DNA from 4 places in the Metabacillus rhizosphaerae genome. Region 3 is predicted to be linked to each of the others. Evidence: a T-box and tRNA genes for the amino acid it is inferred to sense, from the RefSeq annotation. Region 3 holds a T-box; the other regions hold tRNA genes.
The links. The T-box of region 3 lies ahead of pheS (phenylalanine--tRNA ligase subunit alpha). A T-box ahead of a tRNA ligase gene usually reads a tRNA of that ligase, here a tRNA-Phe.

Region 1 (5,504 bases), 720 kb from region 3:
GAGAGACTCGGTGAAATTATAGTACCTGTGAAGATGCAGGTTACCCGCGACAGGACGGAAAGACCCCGTGGAGCTTTACTGTAGCCTGATATTGAATTTTGGTACAGCTTGTACAGGATAGGTAGGAGCCTGAGAAGCCGGAGCGCTAGCTTCGGTGGAGGCGTCGGTGGGATACTACCCTGGCTGTATTGAAATTCTAACCCACAGCCCTTATCGGGCTGGGAGACAGTGTCAGGTGGGCAGTTTGACTGGGGCGGTCGCCTCCTAAAATGTAACGGAGGCGCCCAAAGGTTCCCTCAGAATGGTTGGAAATCATTCGTAGAGTGTAAAGGCACAAGGGAGCTTGACTGTGAGACCTACAAGTCGAGCAGGGACGAAAGTCGGGCTTAGTGATCCGGTGGTTCCGCATGGAAGGGCCATCGCTCAACGGATAAAAGCTACCCCGGGGATAACAGGCTTATCTCCCCAAGAGTCCACATCGACGGGGAGGTTTGGCACCTCGATGTCGGCTCATCGCATCCTGGGGCTGTAGTCGGTCCCAAGGGTTGGGCTGTTCGCCCATTAAAGCGGTACGCGAGCTGGGTTCAGAACGTCGTGAGACAGTTCGGTCCCTATCCGTCGTGGGCGTAGGAAATTTGAGAGGAGCTGTCCTTAGTACGAGAGGACCGGGATGGACGCACCGCTGGTGTACCAGTTGTCTTGCCAAAGGCATAGCTGGGTAGCTATGTGCGGAAGGGATAAGTGCTGAAAGCATCTAAGCATGAAGCCCCCCTCAAGATGAGATTTCCCATAGCGTAAGCTAGTAAGATCCCTGAAAGATGATCAGGTTGATAGGTCTGAGGTGGAAGCGCGGTGACGTGTGGAGCTGACAGATACTAATCGATCGAGGACTTAACCACAAAATATACAGCAGCCTAACGGTTCCTGTAAAAATAAGAGAAACTTAGTGAATTGAATTGTGAATCGTTATCTAGTTTTGAAGGAATATCCCTTCAATTTAATATTTTATCTGGTAATGATGGCGAAGAGGCCACACCCGTTCCCATGCCGAACACGGAAGTTAAGCTCTTCAGCGCCGATGGTAGTTGGGGGTTTCCCCCTGTGAGAGTAGGACGTTGCCAGGTAAAAGCCCCTAATTTGGGGCTATTATTTTGTCGAATTTTATCCTATTTTTAGTTAGCCGGGGTGGCGGAACTGGCAGACGCACAGGACTTAAAATCCTGCGGTAGGTGACTACCGTACCGGTTCGATTCCGGTCCTCGGCACCACTTACAAAATGCGCCCGTAGCTCAATTGGATAGAGCGTTTGACTACGGATCAAAAGGTTAGGGGTTCGACTCCTCTCGGGCGCGCCATTAAGTTTAAAAGTAGTCTGAAGATTTATTTTGGGGCCTTAGCTCAGCTGGGAGAGCGCCTGCTTTGCACGCAGGAGGTCAGCGGTTCGATCCCGCTAGGCTCCACCATATAGTTAAATAATAAATTTCCATTTTGGCGGTGTAGCTCAGCTGGCTAGAGCGTACGGTTCATACCCGTGAGGTCGTGGGTTCGACTCCCTCCGCCGCTACCAATTTGGACCTTTAGCTCAGCTAGTTAGAGCACGAAAGAATAATCATCGAAGCGATACTTCAGCGCACAAATTGAGCTGCTACTTGAATATGCTTTCTGAAATTTGGGCGGCAAGTACAAGTGAAATAATACTTAATATGATATATTATCTAATGAGTCATAAGGTTTTCCTTTAGAGCACAACAGGCTACTAAGTAGTATTGAATAATATATACTGAAATTAACACAGGGACCTTTAGCTCAGCTGGTTAGAGCAGACGGCTCATAACCGTCCGGTCGTAGGTTCGAGTCCTACAAGGTCCACCAGTTTCCATCATATTACGGAGGAATACCCAAGTCCGGCTGAAGGGATCGGTCTTGAAAACCGACAGGGGTGTCAAAACCCGCGGGGGTTCGAATCCCCCTTCCTCCTCCATATTTTTAAAATTTTATATTTTATTATCGCGGGGTGGAGCACGAACGAATATGCTTCATTGATTAACATCAGCGTACCGATTGAACTGCATCTTGAATTTACTTCCTGAAATCGGGACGGTCCGTATAAGCAGAAACAATATTCATAGGATATCTTTATTATTTTTATTATCGCGGGGTGGAGCAGTCTGGTAGCTCGTCGGGCTCATAACCCGAAGGTCGCAGGTTCAAATCCTGTCCCCGCAACCAAATGGTCCGGTAGTTCAGTTGGTTAGAATGCCTGCCTGTCACGCAGGAGGTCGCGGGTTCGAGTCCCGTCCGGACCGCCATTTTTATTATGATAATATTTACTTTTTTACTAATCTTAAGTAAAAGGGTTTCGGTAAGCGAAAAGGTCGAGGAAACGACTAAACGAACACCGGAGCGTATGTCAATACGTGAGGATGTGAGTGCAGGAGTTGACGAAGAGATTTGAAGCTTAACGGAAGCCGTAAACAATTTATGGCTCGGTAGCTCAGTTGGTAGAGCAATGGACTGAAAATCCATGTGTCGGCGGTTCGATTCCGTCCCGAGCCACCATTTTTTAGATTAAATTTAACTCTTTTGGCGATTGTGGCGAAGTGGTTAACGCACCTGATTGTGGTTCAGGCATTCGTGGGTTCGATTCCCATCAGTCGCCCCATTTACTTGCGGGTGTAGTTTAGTGGTAAAACCTCAGCCTTCCAAGCTGATGATGAGGGTTCGATTCCCTTCACCCGCTCCAATTTTTAAAAGGGGGCCTATAGCTCAGCTGGTTAGAGCGCACGCCTGATAAGCGTGAGGTCGATGGTTCGAGTCCATTTAGGCCCACCATTTCATATTTTTATTCCGCAGTAGCTCAGTGGTAGAGCTATCGGCTGTTAACCGATCGGTCGTAGGTTCGAGTCCTACCTGCGGAGCCATTTTACTTGGAGTAATCCTCAAAATGGCTGAAGAACACCTCTCTTAGAGTGAGAGTTTTGAAGTTTTCTTCTACTGTAAATATAGTGCGCCTTTAGCTCAGCAGGATAGAGCAACAGCCTTCTAAGCTGTCGGTCAGAGGTTCGAATCCTCTAAGGCGCGTAATCACAAAAAGCAAAAACTAGTCAACCATACAGGTTGGCTTTTTTTATTGGAAAAAGATACTATATGTTAGATTAAAGGCTTTTCTATATGTTAACCTCCAAAAAGTGATTGGATCCATAATGTTTATAATATTATTTCAAAAATTAATTTATTTATATAAATTAATTAAAGTATTTAATAATAAACTTGAATTATTTAATTTCTGTATTAAAATATAGATATAAACGTGAAAGGGGAGAATCATGGCTTATCCATTGATAACAGATTGTCCAGTATGCACTAAGAAGTTGAAAGTTACAAAATTACATTGTTCAAATTGCCAAACAACTATTGAAAATGAATTTGAGATGTCTAAATTTTTTTCTCTGGAACAGGAGCAGCTTCAATTTATCGAAGTTTTTTTAAAATGTAGGGGAAATATTAAAGAAGTAGAAAAGGAGCTATCCATATCTTACCCTACAGTCCGTGGAAAACTAAATGAAATTATTGAAGCGCTTGGATATGCTGCACAATCAAAAAGTAAGATCGATAAGAAAAAGGTAATTTCAATGCTAGAATCGGGTGAAATAACTCCTGAAGAGGCAATTAACATGATTAAGGAAGGTGAGGCGGATGCATATGAAAGAGGAAATAGCTAAAGTGATGGCCATGGTACAAGAAGGGAAGCTTGATGTAGAAAAAGCAGCTGAACTTCTACAGGTGATGAGAGGAACAGAAACAAGAAATCTACCGGAAAAAGAAGTAGATTACAATAAAAAGATGCTCAGAGTACAAGTTGTATCTACTGAGGGAGATAATATTAATGTGAATGTGCCAATCAATCTAGTTAAAGCTGTTTTAAAAGCTGGCCATGGAATTGCGAGCAAGGTTCCGCAAGCAGAAATGTATGTAAAAGACATTGATATTGATCTTCTTCTGCAAGCGATAGAAAACGAAATAGACGGACAAATCGTTGATATTACCTCTGCAAACGGCGATAAGGTATCCGTTATTATTGAGTGAGATAAATGATTAAAGTAACGATTGTAACAAAGAAAAATTATCACTTTGTTGTCCCAGTTCCTTATTTTGTTTTGAATTGCTGTGGCTCTCTTTTATCGTCAAATGCTTTTTGGAAACAAGTAAAAAAATGGACAAAACAAGATTCTAAAGTAAGTGTATGGCTGCCTGATTCATTGGATAAAATGACATTTAAAGTATTAGTGTCCTCCTTGAAGGCTCACAAAGGATTACTGTTAGTGGATGTCAAATTGAATGATAATATGAAGGTTAAAGTGGAATTATAATGTTGTAGATTTTAAGAGTGTAGGCTAATGTCTTCATTTAGTGAATCTATAGTATTAAGGAAACAACATAAATAGATTAAAGGAGACACACATTTGAATACTGAGAATAACAAAATAGGCTTTGTTGTTGCTGGTTTGCTATTAGCTATATTGATGTCATCGATGGACAATACGATTGTAGCAACAGCGATGGGGACAATTGTTTCAGATTTGGGTGGCCTTGATAAATTCATATGGGTAACTTCTGCCTATATGGTAGCTGAGATGGCCGGTATGCCAATCTTTGGGAAGTTGTCTGACATGTTTGGACGCAAACGATTTTTCATCTTAGGGATTGTTCTTTTTTTATTCGGTTCCATTCTTTGCGGTACAGCACAAAGTATTGAGCAGCTTAGCGTTTATCGAGCTATACAAGGAATTGGCGGAGGTGCGCTAATCCCAATCACCTTTACCATTCTTTTTGATATTTTCCCACCAGAAAAACGAGGGAAAATGACAGGCTTGTTTGGAGCAGTTTTTGGTCTTTCAAGTATTTTTGGTCCGTTGCTAGGTGCTTATATTACGGATTACATAAGCTGGCATTGGATTTTCTACATTAATCTTCCGCTCGGGCTAATTTCATTCTTTTTAATTTTTAAATATTATCAAGAATCTCTAGAGCATTCTAAGCAAAAGATTGATTGGATTGGTGCTTTTACCCTTGTGGGTGCGGTTATTTGTCTTATGTTTGCATTAGAGCTTGGTGGAAACGAATATGATTGGGACTCAATTAATATTATTAGTTTATTTGTAGGCTTTGTCATTTTATTTATAACATTTTTAGTTGTCGAAACGAAAGCATCAGACCCGGTTATTTCGTTTAACATGTTTAAGGACAGATTATTTGCTTCTAGTACTCTTGTAGGCTTGTTTTATGGAATAGCCTTCATAGTCGCTTCAATCTATATCCCTCTTTACGTACAAGGTGTCACAGGGGGAACTGCTACAAATTCTGGACTTATTCTTCTGCCTATGATGCTAGGTGTTGTCGTTTCTAGTCAGCTAGGGGCAATCTTAGCGTCAAGGATCGGATATCGGAATGTGATGATGGCTTTCGCAGTTATCTTCATTATTGGAATCTACCTTCTAGGTACA
Region 2 (5,504 bases), 2.1 Mb from region 3:
TGCTTTTTAGGGTGAATAGCCCGGAAAAGCCGCAGTGAATAGGCCCAGGCGACTGTTTAGCAAAAACACAGGTCTCTGCGAAGCCGCAAGGCGAAGTATAGGGGCTGACGCCTGCCCGGTGCTGGAAGGTTAAGGGGAGAGGTTAGCGTAAGCGAAGCTTTGAACCGAAGCCCCAGTAAACGGCGGCCGTAACTATAACGGTCCTAAGGTAGCGAAATTCCTTGTCGGGTAAGTTCCGACCCGCACGAAAGGCGTAACGATCTGGGCACTGTCTCAACGAGAGACTCGGTGAAATTATAGTACCTGTGAAGATGCAGGTTACCCGCGACAGGACGGAAAGACCCCGTGGAGCTTTACTGTAGCCTGATATTGAATTTTGGTACAGCTTGTACAGGATAGGTAGGAGCCTGAGAAGCCGGAGCGCTAGCTTCGGTGGAGGCGTCGGTGGGATACTACCCTGGCTGTATTGAAATTCTAACCCACAGCCCTTATCGGGCTGGGAGACAGTGTCAGGTGGGCAGTTTGACTGGGGCGGTCGCCTCCTAAAATGTAACGGAGGCGCCCAAAGGTTCCCTCAGAATGGTTGGAAATCATTCGTAGAGTGTAAAGGCACAAGGGAGCTTGACTGCGAGACCTACAAGTCGAGCAGGGACGAAAGTCGGGCTTAGTGATCCGGTGGTTCCGCATGGAAGGGCCATCGCTCAACGGATAAAAGCTACCCCGGGGATAACAGGCTTATCTCCCCCAAGAGTCCACATCGACGGGGAGGTTTGGCACCTCGATGTCGGCTCATCGCATCCTGGGGCTGTAGTCGGTCCCAAGGGTTGGGCTGTTCGCCCATTAAAGCGGTACGCGAGCTGGGTTCAGAACGTCGTGAGACAGTTCGGTCCCTATCCGTCGTGGGCGTAGGAAATTTGAGAGGAGCTGTCCTTAGTACGAGAGGACCGGGATGGACGCACCGCTGGTGTACCAGTTGTCTTGCCAAAGGCATAGCTGGGTAGCTATGTGCGGAAGGGATAAGTGCTGAAAGCATCTAAGCATGAAGCCCCCCTCAAGATGAGATTTCCCATAGCGTAAGCTAGTAAGATCCCTGAAAGATGATCAGGTTGATAGGTCTGAGGTGGAAGCGCGGTGACGTGTGGAGCTGACAGATACTAATCGATCGAGGACTTAACCTAATAAAGGCGTTAAATGAAGTGAATTGAATTGTGAATCGTTATCTAGTTTTGAAGGAATATAAAAAGTTTAAAAAAACACTTGAAATATTCTTCTAAAATAGTATAATAGTCTTTGTCACAAATGTCTGGTGATGATGGCGAAGAGGTCACACCCGTTCCCATGCCGAACACGGAAGTTAAGCTCTTCAGCGCCGATGGTAGTTGGGGGTTTCCCCCTGTGAGAGTAGGACGTCGCCAGGCTGTTATATTATATTATTCCGCAGTAGCTCAGTGGTAGAGCTATCGGCTGTTAACCGATCGGTCGTAGGTTCGAGTCCTACCTGCGGAGCCATTTTGGAGAGCTGTCCGAGTGGCCGAAGGAGCACGATTGGAAATCGTGTAGGCGGTGTAAGCTGTCTCAAGGGTTCAAATCCCTTGCTCTCCGCCACTACTTATAATAAATAATGGCCCGTTGGTCAAGCGGTTAAGACACCGCCCTTTCACGGCGGTAACACGGGTTCGAATCCCGTACGGGTCACCATATGGAGGATTAGCTCAGCTGGGAGAGCATCTGCCTTACAAGCAGAGGGTCGGCGGTTCGATCCCGTCATCCTCCACCATTTTAAAACTTAGAACAACTATTATTATCGCGGGGTGGAGCAGTCTGGTAGCTCGTCGGGCTCATAACCCGAAGGTCGCAGGTTCAAATCCTGTCCCCGCAACCAAATGGTCCGGTAGTTCAGTTGGTTAGAATGCCTGCCTGTCACGCAGGAGGTCGCGGGTTCGAGTCCCGTCCGGACCGCCATTTATTTAATAAGAAAAATTACTTTTTTACTTTTCTTAAGTAAAAGGGTTTCGGTAAGCAAAAAGGTCGAGGAAACGACTAAACGAACACCGGAGCGTATGTTAATACGTGAGGATGTGAGTGCAGGAGTTGACGAAGAGATTTGAAGCTTAACGGAAGCCGTAAACTTAATGGCTCGGTAGCTCAGTTGGTAGAGCAATGGACTGAAAATCCATGTGTCGGCGGTTCGATTCCGTCCCGAGCCACCTTTAAAGAAAAGATTTTGAAATTTAAGTATGCCGGTGTAGCTCAACTGGTAGAGCAACTGACTTGTAATCAGTAGGTTGGGGGTTCAAGTCCTCTTGCCGGCACTGTTTCACACATATGGAGGGGTAGCGAAGTGGCTAAACGCGGCGGACTGTAAATCCGCTCCTTAGGGTTCGGCAGTTCGAATCTGCCCCCCTCCACCATTTAAAATAGGGGCATAGTTTAACGGTAGAATAGAGGTCTCCAAAACCTTTGGTGTGGGTTCGATTCCTACTGCCCCTGCCAATTTAAAATATAGTGGCGATTGTGGCGAAGTGGTTAACGCACCTGATTGTGGTTCAGGCATTCGTGGGTTCGATTCCCATCAGTCGCCCCATTTATTTTATATTAAAAATAACTCTCATGAAAATTCATCGATGGGCTATAGCCAAGCGGTAAGGCATCGCACTTTGACTGCGACATGCGTTGGTTCGAATCCAGCTAGCCCAGCCATTTCTTATACACATTTTCGTTTCTCTTGCATAGGCTAGAGTATACGGTTAAATAAGTTAGATTGCGGAAGTAGTTCAGTGGTAGAACACCACCTTGCCAAGGTGGGGGTCGCGGGTTCGAATCCCGTCTTCCGCTCCAGTTTTATGAATGGCGGCATAGCCAAGTGGTAAGGCAGAGGTCTGCAAAACCTTTATCACCGGTTCAAATCCGGTTGCCGCCTCCATTTAAACTACACCCTTGCCGGGGTGGCGGAACTGGCAGACGCACAGGACTTAAAATCCTGCGGTAGGTGACTACCGTACCGGTTCGATTCCGGTCCTCGGCACTTTTGATTTTATTTTTTTTGCCAGTGTGGCGGAATTGGCAGACGCGCACGACTCAAAATCGTGTTCCGTGAGGAGTGTCGGTTCGACCCCGACCACTGGTATCAAATGGAATTCTCGAACGTTATAGCGACGTTATTTCGGCGTAATTATTCGCAGAAATAACGTCGCTTTTTTGCGTTTAAGGCTATGATAAATGTAGATATATATTCAAACCCGTAAATACGAATTTATAACTTAAGCAGCATATACTAAAAAATAAGAATCACATAACTATTGCTTTATTAGAGGATAATAATCTAAGAGGTGATAATATGGAAAAAGATAAATTAAAACTCACATCTTCCGAAATAGGAACATTGTGGGGAGAATATGTAAACGGAACAATGACAGATGTAGTAAATAGATATATGTTCTCTATAATTGAGGATGAGTCAATAAAAAATATTTTTGAGGATGCTATCAAGACCTTCGAAAAACAAAAGAAACAAATCGTGATTATTATGGAAAACGAAGGGTTTCCAGTTCCAATTGGATTTACTGAATCTGACCTCAACAAAGGTGCAGAAAGACTGTTTACTGATATATTTTGCTTAAATTATTTACATATCATGACTTTACATGGTTTGCTCGGTCATATCACTTCATTAGGTGTTTCTGTTAGAAAAGACTTACGAGATTATTACGATTCATGCGATAACGATGCAAAAAAAATGTATCATCAAACTATTGAATTGTTGCTTGAGAAAGGGAATTTTCAAAGAGACCCTTTATTTTATCCTTCGAAGAACCCTGAATTTATTTCTAGCCAAGATTTCACAGATGGATTTTTCGGAAAAGGGAGACGTTTAGCTGCAACAGAAATCATCAGTATTTCTTTCAACCTTAAAAAGAGTATTATGGCTAAAACTCTTTCTATTGGATTTAGTCAGGTCTCTCAATCAAAAGAAGTAAGAAAGTTTTTAGAGAAGTCTGAGAAAACAGCTGATGGTCAAATAAAATCCCTTACAAAAATAATGCACAAGGATAATTTACCAGCTCCTAAGTCGTGGGAAACAGAAGTGACAACTTCAACGGACTCTCCTTTTTCTGATAAGTTAATGTTGTATCATATGGGCTTCTTGTTTCAAGCTGCACAATTGTATCACGGGGCAGGTTTAGCATCAGCCATGAGAACAGACCTTGCAACGGTTTACGAAGGTGTCATACTTAAAAATCTAATTGTAACAAAAGAATGGTTTAATATTATGGTGAAAAATAAATGGTTAGAACAACCACCACTTGCTCCTAATAGAAAAGAAATAGCAAAAGAAAAATAATAAATACATTGTTACATGGTATGTATAAGTGAATAAGAATCCATTTGAAAGACTTATGTGGAGCATCGCACTTCCTGGATTTGGAGTATTTAAACGGTAAGTATTTTAAAGGCACAGTTTTATTGATACTTAAATTTCTGATTAATGTACAAGCCAATTTTAACCAGGTAATACTTCTAAGTTTTCATGGTGAAATTTGTGGTGCCATAAAACATGCAGATTATCAGTGGTTGATGTTTTATTCTTATTGGATCCTGTTTGGTTAGCCAATGTTATTTTTGATTCGAGGAATATCGATTGGAATAGTTATTCAAAAAATCATGATATTAACACTACATAAATAAAAAATGCTATATTTATTCGCCTTTTTCCGCTCATTACACACGTAACAGCATAAATAAAAGAGCCTATTAACCATGATTGTAAATATGCCAATGGTTGTAGGCCTTTATTTAACTTGTCACTACTTACACTTTCTGATTATCGGTGTGGCGGAATTGGCAGACGCTCACGACTCAAAATCGAATTCCTCGGTTAAATGCTCAAGAAATTGATATTGCCGTTGAGCTAATCGAGTTTAATACTCGGACATTTGAAGGTACGAAGTCGGTATTGATAGCCGATGCCGTGCGGGAAAGTTTATTTGAAGATACAATAATACTCCGGGGGGTTAAGTGCAAAGAATATTTGAAACTTATTTGGCTTTAATACGTATTAGTAATAAGTAATTATTAAGAATATGTTACTTATTACGAAGAAGTCGGAAAGTCCGCTAACTAGAAAGGTGATGGTTATACATTGAACAAACAAACAGTAAAAACGTTAAAATGGATATCTGGTGGAATCGAAGCGATTCTAGGTATACCTATTATAGGTGGAAGTATTGTAATAGGCTTAGGTTGGACGCCATTATGGGTTATGCTTATTTTTCATATAGCAGTATTAGTACTTTCCAAAAAGGTCGGAGTTAAAGCATATGGTAATATTCTCGGAATTGTAACTTCAGCTATCGGATGGATTCCTATTGTCGGTATGTTTATGCACATGTTATCTGCGGTATTTATTCTTATTGATGCAGCACGTAAGGATAAAAATTCGGACATAATCGAAATGTCCAAATAAAAGAAAAGCCTCGACGTTTAAGTCGGGGCCTTATTTATAC
Region 3 (5,504 bases):
AAGGAGCGGGAGCACAGGTTGATGTAGCAGCTGCTAAGATTATTAAAAAAAGCGGAAGTCAGTTTTTAGCTACTATCACTAAAAAGCATTTTGCTAATACTGACAAAGCAATGAAGTTAGCGAAAAAATAAAAACAAAAGGGTAAGCACTAGTTTATGTGCTTACCCTTTTATCAATACTATTACCCGCGTAATGTTGCTCCAACTTTCTCTTCTACTGCTTTTAACACTTTATCATGTGCTTTAGTTACATCTTCATCTGTTAGCGTGCGCTCAGGGTCGAAATAACGAAGGGAGAATGCAACAGATTTCTTACCTTCTTCAAGACGATCTCCTTCATAAAGATCAAAAACAGATACATTTTTTAGCATTTTACCACCTGCTTCAGTAATAATCTGTTCAATCTCTCCCGCAACAACATCCTTATTAACAACAAGAGCGATGTCTCTTGTGATTGAAGGGAAACGAGGAATGACTTCAAAACGAGTTTCAGCTACTTCAACTGTTAAAAGATCTACTAGAGATAGCTCAAAAACATATGTTTCGGTTAAATCTAATTGTTTTTGAACAGTTGGATGTATCTGACCAATGAACCCAACAAGCTTTTCGCCTAGGAATAGCTCAGCAGTTCTTCCTGGATGCATTCCTTCACGATTTGCTTGTTTATATTGGATATGCTTTGTTAAACCAAGAAGATCAACAAGTCCATCAACTATTCCTTTTACAACATAGAAATCAACAGGTTTCTTTTCTGCTTGCCATGAATGTGAATGCCATAATCCTGTAACAGCAGCAGATAAACGTTCTTTCTCAAGCGGTTGAAGATCTTTACCTTGCGTAAGGAAGATTGATCCAATTTCATAAAGTGATACTTGATCGATTTGTCTTGCTAAGTTGTATTTTAACGCATCTAATAAATGTGGAAGTAGGCTTAAACGTAATACACTGCGTTCTTCACTCATTGGTAGCGCAAGCTTTGTTAATTCAGATGCTTCTAGTGCATACTTTGCTGCTTTTTCTTCACTTGTTAATGAATAGGTGATTGCTTGATTTAAACCAGCACCTTCTAAGTAACGACGTACTTTACGACGCTTTTCCTGATAATCGGTTAATTTACCTGGGAATGCTTGCCCGATAGGTAAAGTTGTTGGAATATTGTCATAACCATAAAGTCTTGCAACTTCTTCTACTAAGTCCTCTTCAATTGTAATATCACCACGTCGAGTAGGAACAGTTACAGTGATTGTTGAATTATCAAGCTTTACACCGAATTGCAGACGCTCAAATATCGTCTTCATTTCTTCTGCTGAAATATTCATTCCAAGTACACGATTCACTTTCTCAACAGTTGTTTGAACTATAACTGGTTCGAAGGTTGTAGATTGTACCTCAACAGTTCCTTCTAACACCTCGCCACCTGCATATAAGGAGATTAGCTCAGCTGCACGCTCAGCTGCTGGAAGAACACGGTTTGGATCAACACCCTTTTCATAGCGAGCACTTGCTTCACTTCTTAGTCCGTGATCTTTTGATGCATTACGGATTGTTTGCCCGTCGAATAATGCAGATTCTAGTAAAACAGTTTTTGTATCAGATTGTACTTCAGAATTCGCTCCACCCATAACACCTGCAAGAGCAACTGGCTCAGTTCCATTTGTTATCACTAAATGATCTACAGTTAATGTGCGCTCTTGATCGTCCAATGTCACAATCTTCTCACCATCTTTTGCACGACGGACAAGAATTTCCTTCGAGCCTAAGCGGTCATAATCAAATGCATGCAATGGCTGACCATATTCTAACAATACAAAGTTTGTAATGTCGACTACGTTATTATGAGGACGAATACCTGCAGCCATTAATCGAGTTTGCATCCATAATGGTGATGGTGAGATTGTTACATTTTTAATAACCTTTGCTGTGTATAATGGGTTGTCTTCTGTTGCTTCAACCTTTACTGTCACTGCATTCGATGCTTTATCCGCAGTGCTTTCATAAGAAATCTCAGGATATTTCACTTCAAGGTTTAATATGGCAGCAACCTCATGTGCAACGCCAAGCAAACTTAATGCATCTGCACGATTTGGTGTTAAGCCTAACTCAAGGACAGCATCATCAAGGTTTAGTTGCTCAAGTGCATCAGCACCAACTTCTACATCACTTGGGAAGACAAAAATACCTTCAGAGTATTCTTTCGCAACTAGCTTTGATTCAATGCCAAGCTCCTGTAATGAGCAAATCATCCCATTTGATACTTCCCCTCGAAGCTTTGCTTTCTTAATTTTAAAATTCCCCGGTAAAACAGCACCTACAGTTGCAACAGCAACCTTCTGTCCTTTATCCACATTCTTTGCACCACAAATAATTTGAACAATTTCACCGTTTCCAAGATCCACTTGACATTTATTCAGTTTATCAGCATCTGGATGCTGCTCTTTTTCAACGACATGACCGATAACAACACCCTTCATGCCCTCGTTTAATACGTCAACACCCTCTACTTCAATTCCACTCCGTGTAATCTTTTCAGCTAATTCATCAGGTGTGATTCCTGTTAAATCAACATATTCTGCTAACCATTTATATGAAACAAACATGTTAAAAGCCTCCTTATATTGTTAAGAACTATATTAATTTTGCACAATGGATAAGTGCTCGACATCCAGCTCCAGCTTATGCTTGCCTGAGTCTGGTCAAGGCGCTTGCGCTTTTGTTCTTAAGCTCGTTTAAATTGTTTTAAGAATCGTACATCATCTGTATAGAAATGACGGATATCATCAATGCCGTATTTTAACATCGCAATTCGTTCAGGTCCCATTCCGAATGCAAAGCCACTGTATTTCTTTGAATCAAATCCAGCCATTTCCAATACATTTGGATGTACCATCCCAGCTCCTAATATTTCGATCCAACCAGTACCCTTACAAACATTGCAGCCTTTTCCACCACAAGAGAAACAAGAAACATCAACCTCAACAGATGGCTCTGTGAATGGGAAGAAGCTTGGACGTAATCGTATTTCACGCTCATCACCGAACATTTTTTTCGCAAAAACTTCTAGTGTACCTTTCAGGTCGCTCATGCTAATGTTTTCATCTATAACAAGACCTTCAATTTGGGTAAATTGATGGGAGTGTGTAGCGTCATCATTATCACGACGATACACCTTACCAGGACAAATAATTTTCACAGGTCCTTTCCCTTCATGCTTTTGCATCGTTCTTGCCTGTACAGGAGAAGTATGTGTACGTAACAGCAATTCTTCAGTTATATAGAAAGAATCCTGCATATCACGTGCTGGATGTCCTTTAGGAAGGTTCAATGCCTCAAAGTTAAAATAATCTGTTTCTACTTCAGGACCTTCAGCTATTTGATACCCCATACCAAGGAATAGATCTTCGATTTCCTCGACTACTGCTGTTAAAGGATGATGATTTCCAACCCTTACTGGACTACCTGGTAATGTAACATCAATTGTCTCTTTTGCTAGCTTTTGTTCAACAGCTAGTTGCTCTAAATAGTCCTGTTTTCCTGATATCGAAGTAGCAATTGTTTCACGCACTTCATTTGCAAGTGCCCCCATTACAGGGCGTTCTTCAGCTGTAAGCTTACCCATCCCTCTTAAAACCTCAGTAATCGGGCCTTTTTTCCCTAAATATGCTACACGAATGTCATTTAATGCTTTTAAATCCTGCGCTTGTTCAACCTTTTCAAGCGCTTCTTGTTGAAGCTGTTTTAATTGCTCCTGCATTTGTAATTCCTCCTTTATTCATTATGCTTTAATAGTTTTTTTGCAAAATAAAAAACCCGCCCCTAAAAGGGACGAGTTTGAATTCGCGTTACCACCCTTGTTAACTGTATATACATAGTCCTCATACAGCTCACTTCATTTCCATAACGGTAAAAACCGGAGCACCTTTACGTTCTAGAGGTCGGAGTGGGAGGTTAGAAGTTGGTAAAACCTTTCTTCTCTGTACTCTATTGCGGTCCAAGTGTCAACTCAAGAGGTGAATTCATTTACTTCAATCCTAAAAATGCTTGCAGTCTAAGGCATTTTTTCCCTGGATGGACGAACTGTAAATTACTAGTCTCTGTCATCGTTTCATTCATATGTAATTTCTATCTTATTATAATCAAAACGATATGTTCCCGCAACCTATCCTTTTAAATGATAAAGAAGGATTCCTGTTGCAATCGCAACGTTTAATGATTCTGCTTCTCCATATATCGGAATATACAAATTCTTACTAGTACTATTCAGTAATTTATTGTTAACACCACTACCCTCGTTGCCAATAATAAGACAAAATTGCTCAGATGGTGAAGCCTCGCGATAGCTTACTCCATTTTGTAAGGAAGTCCCATAGGTAGGAATTTGCTTTTCGTTGTAAATTTCTAGCCACTCAAGTAAATTTCCTTTTACAATTGGTAAATGAAAAATAGATCCTTGGCTAGATCGAATACACTTTGAATTGTAGTGATCAACAGTACCTTCACCTAAAATAATACCGTCAATGCCAGCAGCATCTGCTGTGCGAATAATAGTTCCTAAATTACCTGGGTCTTGAACACTATCCACTAGAAGAATTCTTTTCCATGCCTCTGCTGAATGCTGTAATTGAAATTCACAAATTGCCGCGACCCCTTGTGGAGTTTCCGTATCACTTATAGCTTTCATTATTTCCTTTGTGATAAGCGTTATATTCAGTTGATCGACATTCCAATGTGTAGGAAGTGTTACATCTTCTGAAACAATTAGATCTTTTATAATTTCTTTTGTTTTTAATGCTTCCTCGACTAAATGTAGACCTTCTATGATATACGTTCCTGTTGCTTCACGTTCTTTTTTTGTATGTAGTTTTCGCCATTGCTTTACTTTTTGATTTTTAACTGATTCTATTCGATCCACAGTAAATCTCCTTTTGCCTATTTCCAATATCTCTTACCAATCATACATAATTCTTCGCCGAATAACAAACGCTAATCATAAGCAGTTAAAAATAACAAAGGAGTGTGTATAGATGAATTTAAATTTACGTCATGCAGTTATTTCAAACGTAACAGGCAATAGCCAAGATCAACTACAGGATACAATTGTTGATGCGATTCAAAGCGGTGAAGAAAAAATGCTTCCAGGTCTTGGAGTTCTTTTTGAGGTTATTTGGCAAAATGCCAATGAACAAGATAAGCAAGAGATGTTAACAACGTTAGAGCAAGGATTAAAAAAATAATGAAAAATGCTGGGTTAAATCTCCCAGCATTTTTCATTTTTATTCAAATGTAATTTTATCTACTGTTTCACGATCCAAGCGTTTTATTACTTCTGTGATCAATTTAACCGCATTTTCATAATCATCACGATGAAGCATAGCAGCATGTGAATGAATGTAACGAGTAGCAATTGTAATCGAAAGTGCTGGTACACCATTTGAAGAAATGTGAATAGCCCCTGAATCTGTTCCCCCTCCTGCAATTGCATCAAATTGATAGGGAATATTTAGTTCG
Region 4 (5,504 bases), 920 kb from region 3:
GACGGAAAGACCCCGTGGAGCTTTACTGTAGCCTGATATTGAATTTTGGTACAGCTTGTACAGGATAGGTAGGAGCCTGAGAAGCCGGAGCGCTAGCTTCGGTGGAGGCGTCGGTGGGATACTACCCTGGCTGTATTGAAATTCTAACCCACAGCCCTTATCGGGCTGGGAGACAGTGTCAGGTGGGCAGTTTGACTGGGGCGGTCGCCTCCTAAAATGTAACGGAGGCGCCCAAAGGTTCCCTCAGAATGGTTGGAAATCATTCGTAGAGTGTAAAGGCACAAGGGAGCTTGACTGCGAGACCTACAAGTCGAGCAGGGACGAAAGTCGGGCTTAGTGATCCGGTGGTTCCGCATGGAAGGGCCATCGCTCAACGGATAAAAGCTACCCCGGGGATAACAGGCTTATCTCCCCCAAGAGTCCACATCGACGGGGAGGTTTGGCACCTCGATGTCGGCTCATCGCATCCTGGGGCTGTAGTCGGTCCCAAGGGTTGGGCTGTTCGCCCATTAAAGCGGTACGCGAGCTGGGTTCAGAACGTCGTGAGACAGTTCGGTCCCTATCCGTCGTGGGCGTAGGAAATTTGAGAGGAGCTGTCCTTAGTACGAGAGGACCGGGATGGACGCACCGCTGGTGTACCAGTTGTCTTGCCAAAGGCATAGCTGGGTAGCTATGTGCGGAAGGGATAAGTGCTGAAAGCATCTAAGCATGAAGCCCCCCTCAAGATGAGATTTCCCATAGCGTAAGCTAGTAAGATCCCTGAAAGATGATCAGGTTGATAGGTCTGAGGTGGAAGCGCGGTGACGTGTGGAGCTGACAGATACTAATCGATCGAGGACTTAACCTAAATAGAAAAGCGGAAGAAGCTTAGCTTTTATCCATAGGGAATTGGAGCGACCTTAGAAGAAGTCGTTCTTTGACTTCGTACGAGATAGCGAAATTACCGTAGGATTTGGCTTCTGTAGCTGGACAAAGTAAAAGCGTAAACTCAGTGAATTGAATTGTAAATCGTTATCTAGTTTTGAAGGAACAACCTTTCAATTAAATTTGTCTGGTAATGATGGCGAAGAGGCCACACCCGTTCCCATGCCGAACACGGAAGTTAAGCTCTTCAGCGCCGATGGTAGTTGGGGGTTTCCCCCTGTGAGAGTAGGACGTTGCCAGGCAATAGCCCCTTATTCGGGGCTATTATTTTGTTTGTTTTTGTAATTGGCCCGTTGGTCAAGCGGTTAAGACACCGCCCTTTCACGGCGGTAACACGGGTTCGAATCCCGTACGGGTCACCATTTGGAGGATTAGCTCAGCTGGGAGAGCATCTGCCTTACAAGCAGAGGGTCGGCGGTTCGATCCCGTCATCCTCCACCATCTAAATCTATTGTGCCGGTGTAGCTCAACTGGTAGAGCAACTGACTTGTAATCAGTAGGTTGGGGGTTCAAGTCCTCTTGCCGGCACCACTTTATTATTTATATATGAGCCATTAGCTCAGTTGGTAGAGCACGATCGAATAAGCATCAAAGCGATACTTCAGCGCACATATTGAACTACTACTTGATTAGACTTTCTGGAATATGGGCGTCATTACAAGTGCAAAACAACATAATACTACTCATTTTTATAATGAGCCATTAGCTCAGTTGGTAGAGCATCTGACTTTTAATCAGAGGGTCGAAGGTTCGAGTCCTTCATGGCTCATCATATACACATCTTGCGGGTGTGGCGGAATTGGCAGACGCGCTAGACTTAGGATCTAGTGTCCTTGTGACGTGGGGGTTCAAGTCCCTTCACCCGCATCTCTACATTAGCAAAGTGCCGGGGTGGCGGAACTGGCAGACGCACAGGACTTAAAATCCTGCGGTAGGTGACTACCGTACCGGTTCGATTCCGGTCCTCGGCACCACTTAGAAAAGCGGAGAAAGCCCGCTTAAACCGATAGGATGTTGGAGCTTCTGAGAAGGAGTCGTTGTTTGACTCCGCAGGAAGAAGTGAAACAGCCGTACGGTTTGGCTTTCGTAGCTAGACAAATATATTTAATGCGCCCGTAGCTCAATTGGATAGAGCGTTTGACTACGGATCAAAAGGTTAGGGGTTCGACTCCTCTCGGGCGCGCCATATAACCGGGAAGTAGCTCAGCTTGGTAGAGCACTTGGTTTGGGACCAAGGGGTCGCAGGTTCGAATCCTGTCTTCCCGACCAGTCAAAGTTTTTGGTTATATAAGGTCCATATATTTGGAGGAATACCCAAGTCCGGCTGAAGGGATCGGTCTTGAAAACCGACAGGGGTGTCAAAACCCGCGGGGGTTCGAATCCCCCTTCCTCCTCCATACTTTTTTTAATTAAAATTTATATTTCTATTATCGCGGGGTGGAGCAGTCTGGTAGCTCGTCGGGCTCATAACCCGAAGGTCGCAGGTTCAAATCCTGTCCCCGCAACCAAATTCAGTTGACGAAACTCAGTTACTCTTACTTCTTAGCAAGGAAACATAGGAGTGTTTTAGTGCAACCAAAATGGTCCGGTAGTTCAGTTGGTTAGAATGCCTGCCTGTCACGCAGGAGGTCGCGGGTTCGAGTCCCGTCCGGACCGCCATTTTTATTTTTAAAACTCCCTTGTCTCAAGGAGAAGGGTTTCAATAAGCGAGAAGGTCGAGGAAGCGACTGAGCGAACACCGGAGCGTATGTAAATACGTGAGGATGTGAGCGATGGAGCTGACGAAGAGATTCGAAGCTTAGTGGAAGCCGTAAACTAAATGGCTCGGTAGCTCAGTTGGTAGAGCAATGGACTGAAAATCCATGTGTCGGCGGTTCGATTCCGTCCCGAGCCACCATTTAACATAAATTATCTAAATATTGAAAATACGCGGAGGGGTAGCGAAGTGGCTAAACGCGGCGGACTGTAAATCCGCTCCTTAGGGTTCGGCAGTTCGAATCTGCCCCCCTCCACCATTTAAAATAGGGGCATAGTTTAACGGTAGAATAGAGGTCTCCAAAACCTTTGATGTGGGTTCGATTCCTACTGCCCCTGCCAGTTTAAAATATAGTGGCGATTGTGGCGAAGTGGTTAACGCACCTGATTGTGGTTCAGGCATTCGTGGGTTCGATTCCCATCAGTCGCCCCATTTACTTGCGGGTGTAGTTTAGTGGTAAAACCTCAGCCTTCCAAGCTGATGATGAGGGTTCGATTCCCTTCACCCGCTCCAATTTTTAAAATGGGCCTATAGCTCAGCTGGTTAGAGCGCACGCCTGATAAGCGTGAGGTCGATGGTTCGAGTCCATTTAGGCCCATCATTTAATATTTTATTTTGTGCCTTTAGCACAGCTGGATAGAGCAACAGCCTTCTAAGCCGTCGGTCAGAGGTTCGAAACCTCTAAGGCACGTTTAAACTAATCTAACTTGGATTAGTTTTTTTGCATTGAATTCTCTTTACAAAGCTGTAGATCACAAATAAGAATAAACCTTTATAAGGAGAGACGTTTATTTCTTTAATTCTTCACTTTTAAATATTCTAACAATGTCTTTTCGCAGAAGTCCTTATGTGTCTCCTCCGACATCGGTCTTTAGCTATCGCTTCCAGCACGATCTCCAAAGTCATCCACTCAATTCGAAGTATTCTTACAGTCATTTTCAGCATCAGCCATAAATTTCCCAATTTTTCTCTTAAAACTTGCAAAATTTTTTTCTGAAGAAATAGAAGGAATATCAGATCGAAGAGGGTGCAAATGAATAAATTTAATAAAATAACAGCCATCGCATCGAAGTTCTTGCTTTGTTTTTCGTAGAAAATTTATAAAGATTTTTTATTTTATATGTATAAGATATTAATAGTTTGGGAATCATGTAGATAAGAATAAAGAAGGGAGACATGTATTGATGGAGAAAAAACATATTTTATCTGATTTTGTTAAGGGGGACCGATTTGAATTAAATTCTTATTTAACTTATTTATTTGATAAATTTAATGCTGATGTTAAGGATCATTCAAAAGATAATCTGGTAAAACAATGGATTAACTGAACTGAAGGGAAAAAATTATGAGTGTAGAAATCGTATAAGCGACCTTTTTATTCTGATTAGAATAGAAATGGTCGCTTTGTTGTTTTTATTATACTTAGGAAATCTGCTGCAATTAAGATAGGTGATGAAGTGAAACTTACATTAGTTGAAAGATGTTACATTGGAACAGATGATGCTACCCTCAATTAAACTCACCCATACTACAAGAGTAAAAAGTTATTTGGAGTAATATGATTTTTTCTACTGTTAATTAAAGAAATACAATGAGCCAATCGCTCTACCCCTAGTTTAATTTGACTCTCGTTCACTTGTGAGATGCTTAATCGAAGGAGATTTTCCTTTTTATATTCTGGCAAAAACATTCTAGAGGCATCATCAACAAATATACGCTGCTCGTTTAGCATATGAACTACCTGTTTTGCTGTCACATTTTCGGGCAAACTGATGGATAGATAGAACCCTGAAGTCGGTTTTGAAAAATGAGTATCAGCCGGTAGCAATAATTCACAGGCTTCTTGAAGGATTTGCATTTTAGTATGGTATACCTCTTTTATTTTTTTGAGATGGCTATTAAACATTCCACTTTTTAAATAGATTTCTAGAGCACCTTGTGAAAGTGCTGAACTATTAAAATCCGAACTAAATTTATATCGTAAAAAATTGTTAATCATTAATGTAGGAAGAACGATTGTAGCAATCCTTAACCCTGGGAGGAATATTTTCGAAAAGCTTTTAATATAAATCACTCTCCCTGAAGGATCGAAAGAAAATAAAGGATCGGATTTTGCATTTGGGTCAAGGTCTCCTAAAAAATCATCTTCCACTATATATACATCGTATTTTTCAGCTAACTCAACGATTTTTTTCTTTTCGCTATTCGAGTAACAATGTCCAAGTGGATTGTGAAATCTCGGGATTATATAGAAAAACTTTATATCGTTATTTCGAAAAATGTATTCCAGACGATCGAGATCAATGCCTTCCATCGATAACTCAATTCCAAAAGTATTAGCTTTTTGTATATTGATGGACTCAATGAATCCGAAATAAGTAGGCTGTTCAATTAGAATATTGTTTTTTCCATTTGGAAACGGCATTGAAACTAATAAATTAAGTGCTTGCTGCGAACCAGAAACAACAACTACTCTATCGGGTTGAGTGAACACCTGTAGATTCTGCAAATATTTCACTAACTGGACTCGTAATGAGTAAAGCCCTTGTTGATCAGAGTATGTAAAAAGCTCTTCTTTATATTGTTCAATTGCTTGATTCATACAATGTTGAAATTCAACATAAGGCATAACGTTTTTATCTGGACCAGCAGACAAGAAATCAATCACGTCATTTTCATTGGTCGCATGTTGAAATTCATTCAAAACAAAGTAGCCACTTTTAGGAACAGAATAAATTAAATGCTCTTTTTCTAGTTCTTCGTATGCTTTAATGACAGTATTTTTGCTACATGAAAAATGCTCAGATAGCTGACGAACAGAAGG

Region 1: it encodes a tRNA-Phe, which carries the amino acid that the T-box ahead of pheS (phenylalanine--tRNA ligase subunit alpha) is inferred to sense. The anticodon was not compared.
Region 2: it encodes a tRNA-Phe, which carries the amino acid that the T-box ahead of pheS (phenylalanine--tRNA ligase subunit alpha) is inferred to sense. The anticodon was not compared.
Region 4: it encodes a tRNA-Phe, which carries the amino acid that the T-box ahead of pheS (phenylalanine--tRNA ligase subunit alpha) is inferred to sense. The anticodon was not compared.

What each region holds. Positions count from the first base shown of each region.
Region 1 is NZ_CP147403.1:1,512,587-1,518,090, forward strand. Features, by position in the region: rRNA gene WCV66_RS07175 (23S ribosomal RNA) at 1-899, shown strand, start outside; rRNA gene rrf (5S ribosomal RNA) at 1,009-1,124, shown strand; tRNA gene WCV66_RS07185 (tRNA-Leu) at 1,180-1,268, shown strand; tRNA gene WCV66_RS07190 (tRNA-Arg) at 1,279-1,355, shown strand; tRNA gene WCV66_RS07195 (tRNA-Ala) at 1,388-1,463, shown strand; tRNA gene WCV66_RS07200 (tRNA-Met) at 1,491-1,567, shown strand; tRNA gene WCV66_RS07205 (tRNA-Ile) at 1,796-1,872, shown strand; tRNA gene WCV66_RS07210 (tRNA-Ser) at 1,889-1,981, shown strand; tRNA gene WCV66_RS07215 (tRNA-Met) at 2,153-2,229, shown strand; tRNA gene WCV66_RS07220 (tRNA-Asp) at 2,233-2,309, shown strand; tRNA gene WCV66_RS07225 (tRNA-Phe) at 2,484-2,559, shown strand; tRNA gene WCV66_RS07230 (tRNA-His) at 2,587-2,662, shown strand; tRNA gene WCV66_RS07235 (tRNA-Gly) at 2,670-2,743, shown strand; tRNA gene WCV66_RS07240 (tRNA-Ile) at 2,756-2,832, shown strand; tRNA gene WCV66_RS07245 (tRNA-Asn) at 2,847-2,921, shown strand; tRNA gene WCV66_RS07250 (tRNA-Arg) at 3,008-3,081, shown strand; gene WCV66_RS07255 (DUF2089 domain-containing protein) at 3,327-3,722, shown strand; gene WCV66_RS07260 (SHOCT-like domain-containing protein) at 3,703-4,086, shown strand; gene WCV66_RS07265 (hypothetical protein) at 4,092-4,370, shown strand; gene WCV66_RS07270 (MDR family MFS transporter) at 4,464-5,504, shown strand, end outside.
Region 2 is NZ_CP147403.1:86,342-91,845, reverse strand. Features, by position in the region: rRNA gene WCV66_RS00550 (23S ribosomal RNA) at 1-1,178, shown strand, start outside; rRNA gene rrf (5S ribosomal RNA) at 1,303-1,418, shown strand; tRNA gene WCV66_RS00540 (tRNA-Asn) at 1,435-1,509, shown strand; tRNA gene WCV66_RS00535 (tRNA-Ser) at 1,514-1,605, shown strand; tRNA gene WCV66_RS00530 (tRNA-Glu) at 1,624-1,698, shown strand; tRNA gene WCV66_RS00525 (tRNA-Val) at 1,702-1,777, shown strand; tRNA gene WCV66_RS00520 (tRNA-Met) at 1,806-1,882, shown strand; tRNA gene WCV66_RS00515 (tRNA-Asp) at 1,886-1,962, shown strand; tRNA gene WCV66_RS00510 (tRNA-Phe) at 2,135-2,207, shown strand; tRNA gene WCV66_RS00505 (tRNA-Thr) at 2,240-2,312, shown strand; tRNA gene WCV66_RS00500 (tRNA-Tyr) at 2,328-2,411, shown strand; tRNA gene WCV66_RS00495 (tRNA-Trp) at 2,420-2,493, shown strand; tRNA gene WCV66_RS00490 (tRNA-His) at 2,509-2,584, shown strand; tRNA gene WCV66_RS00485 (tRNA-Gln) at 2,626-2,700, shown strand; tRNA gene WCV66_RS00480 (tRNA-Gly) at 2,764-2,838, shown strand; tRNA gene WCV66_RS00475 (tRNA-Cys) at 2,850-2,923, shown strand; tRNA gene WCV66_RS00470 (tRNA-Leu) at 2,940-3,025, shown strand; tRNA gene WCV66_RS00465 (tRNA-Leu) at 3,046-3,127, shown strand; gene WCV66_RS00460 (DUF3231 family protein) at 3,338-4,342, shown strand; partial or broken gene WCV66_RS26765 (hypothetical protein) at 4,398-4,584, shown strand; gene WCV66_RS00450 (hypothetical protein) at 5,141-5,464, shown strand.
Region 3 is NZ_CP147403.1:2,230,895-2,236,398, reverse strand. Features, by position in the region: gene rnhC (ribonuclease HIII) at 1-131, shown strand, start outside; gene pheT (phenylalanine--tRNA ligase subunit beta) at 182-2,596, opposite strand; gene pheS (phenylalanine--tRNA ligase subunit alpha) at 2,716-3,750, opposite strand; T-box leader at 3,815-4,106, opposite strand; gene WCV66_RS10850 (TrmH family RNA methyltransferase) at 4,156-4,908, opposite strand; gene sspI (small acid-soluble spore protein SspI) at 5,021-5,230, shown strand; gene WCV66_RS10840 (M42 family metallopeptidase) at 5,270-5,504, opposite strand, start outside.
Region 4 is NZ_CP147403.1:1,305,966-1,311,469, forward strand. Features, by position in the region: rRNA gene WCV66_RS06185 (23S ribosomal RNA) at 1-847, shown strand, start outside; rRNA gene rrf (5S ribosomal RNA) at 1,051-1,166, shown strand; tRNA gene WCV66_RS06195 (tRNA-Glu) at 1,212-1,286, shown strand; tRNA gene WCV66_RS06200 (tRNA-Val) at 1,290-1,365, shown strand; tRNA gene WCV66_RS06205 (tRNA-Thr) at 1,380-1,455, shown strand; tRNA gene WCV66_RS06210 (tRNA-Lys) at 1,621-1,693, shown strand; tRNA gene WCV66_RS06215 (tRNA-Leu) at 1,709-1,791, shown strand; tRNA gene WCV66_RS06220 (tRNA-Leu) at 1,810-1,898, shown strand; tRNA gene WCV66_RS06225 (tRNA-Arg) at 2,034-2,110, shown strand; tRNA gene WCV66_RS06230 (tRNA-Pro) at 2,117-2,193, shown strand; tRNA gene WCV66_RS06235 (tRNA-Ser) at 2,229-2,321, shown strand; tRNA gene WCV66_RS06240 (tRNA-Met) at 2,356-2,432, shown strand; tRNA gene WCV66_RS06245 (tRNA-Asp) at 2,507-2,583, shown strand; tRNA gene WCV66_RS06250 (tRNA-Phe) at 2,746-2,821, shown strand; tRNA gene WCV66_RS06255 (tRNA-Tyr) at 2,856-2,939, shown strand; tRNA gene WCV66_RS06260 (tRNA-Trp) at 2,948-3,021, shown strand; tRNA gene WCV66_RS06265 (tRNA-His) at 3,037-3,112, shown strand; tRNA gene WCV66_RS06270 (tRNA-Gly) at 3,120-3,193, shown strand; tRNA gene WCV66_RS06275 (tRNA-Ile) at 3,205-3,278, shown strand; tRNA gene WCV66_RS06280 (tRNA-Arg) at 3,298-3,371, shown strand; gene WCV66_RS06285 (hypothetical protein) at 3,865-4,008, shown strand; gene WCV66_RS06290 (PLP-dependent aminotransferase family protein) at 4,209-5,504, opposite strand, start outside.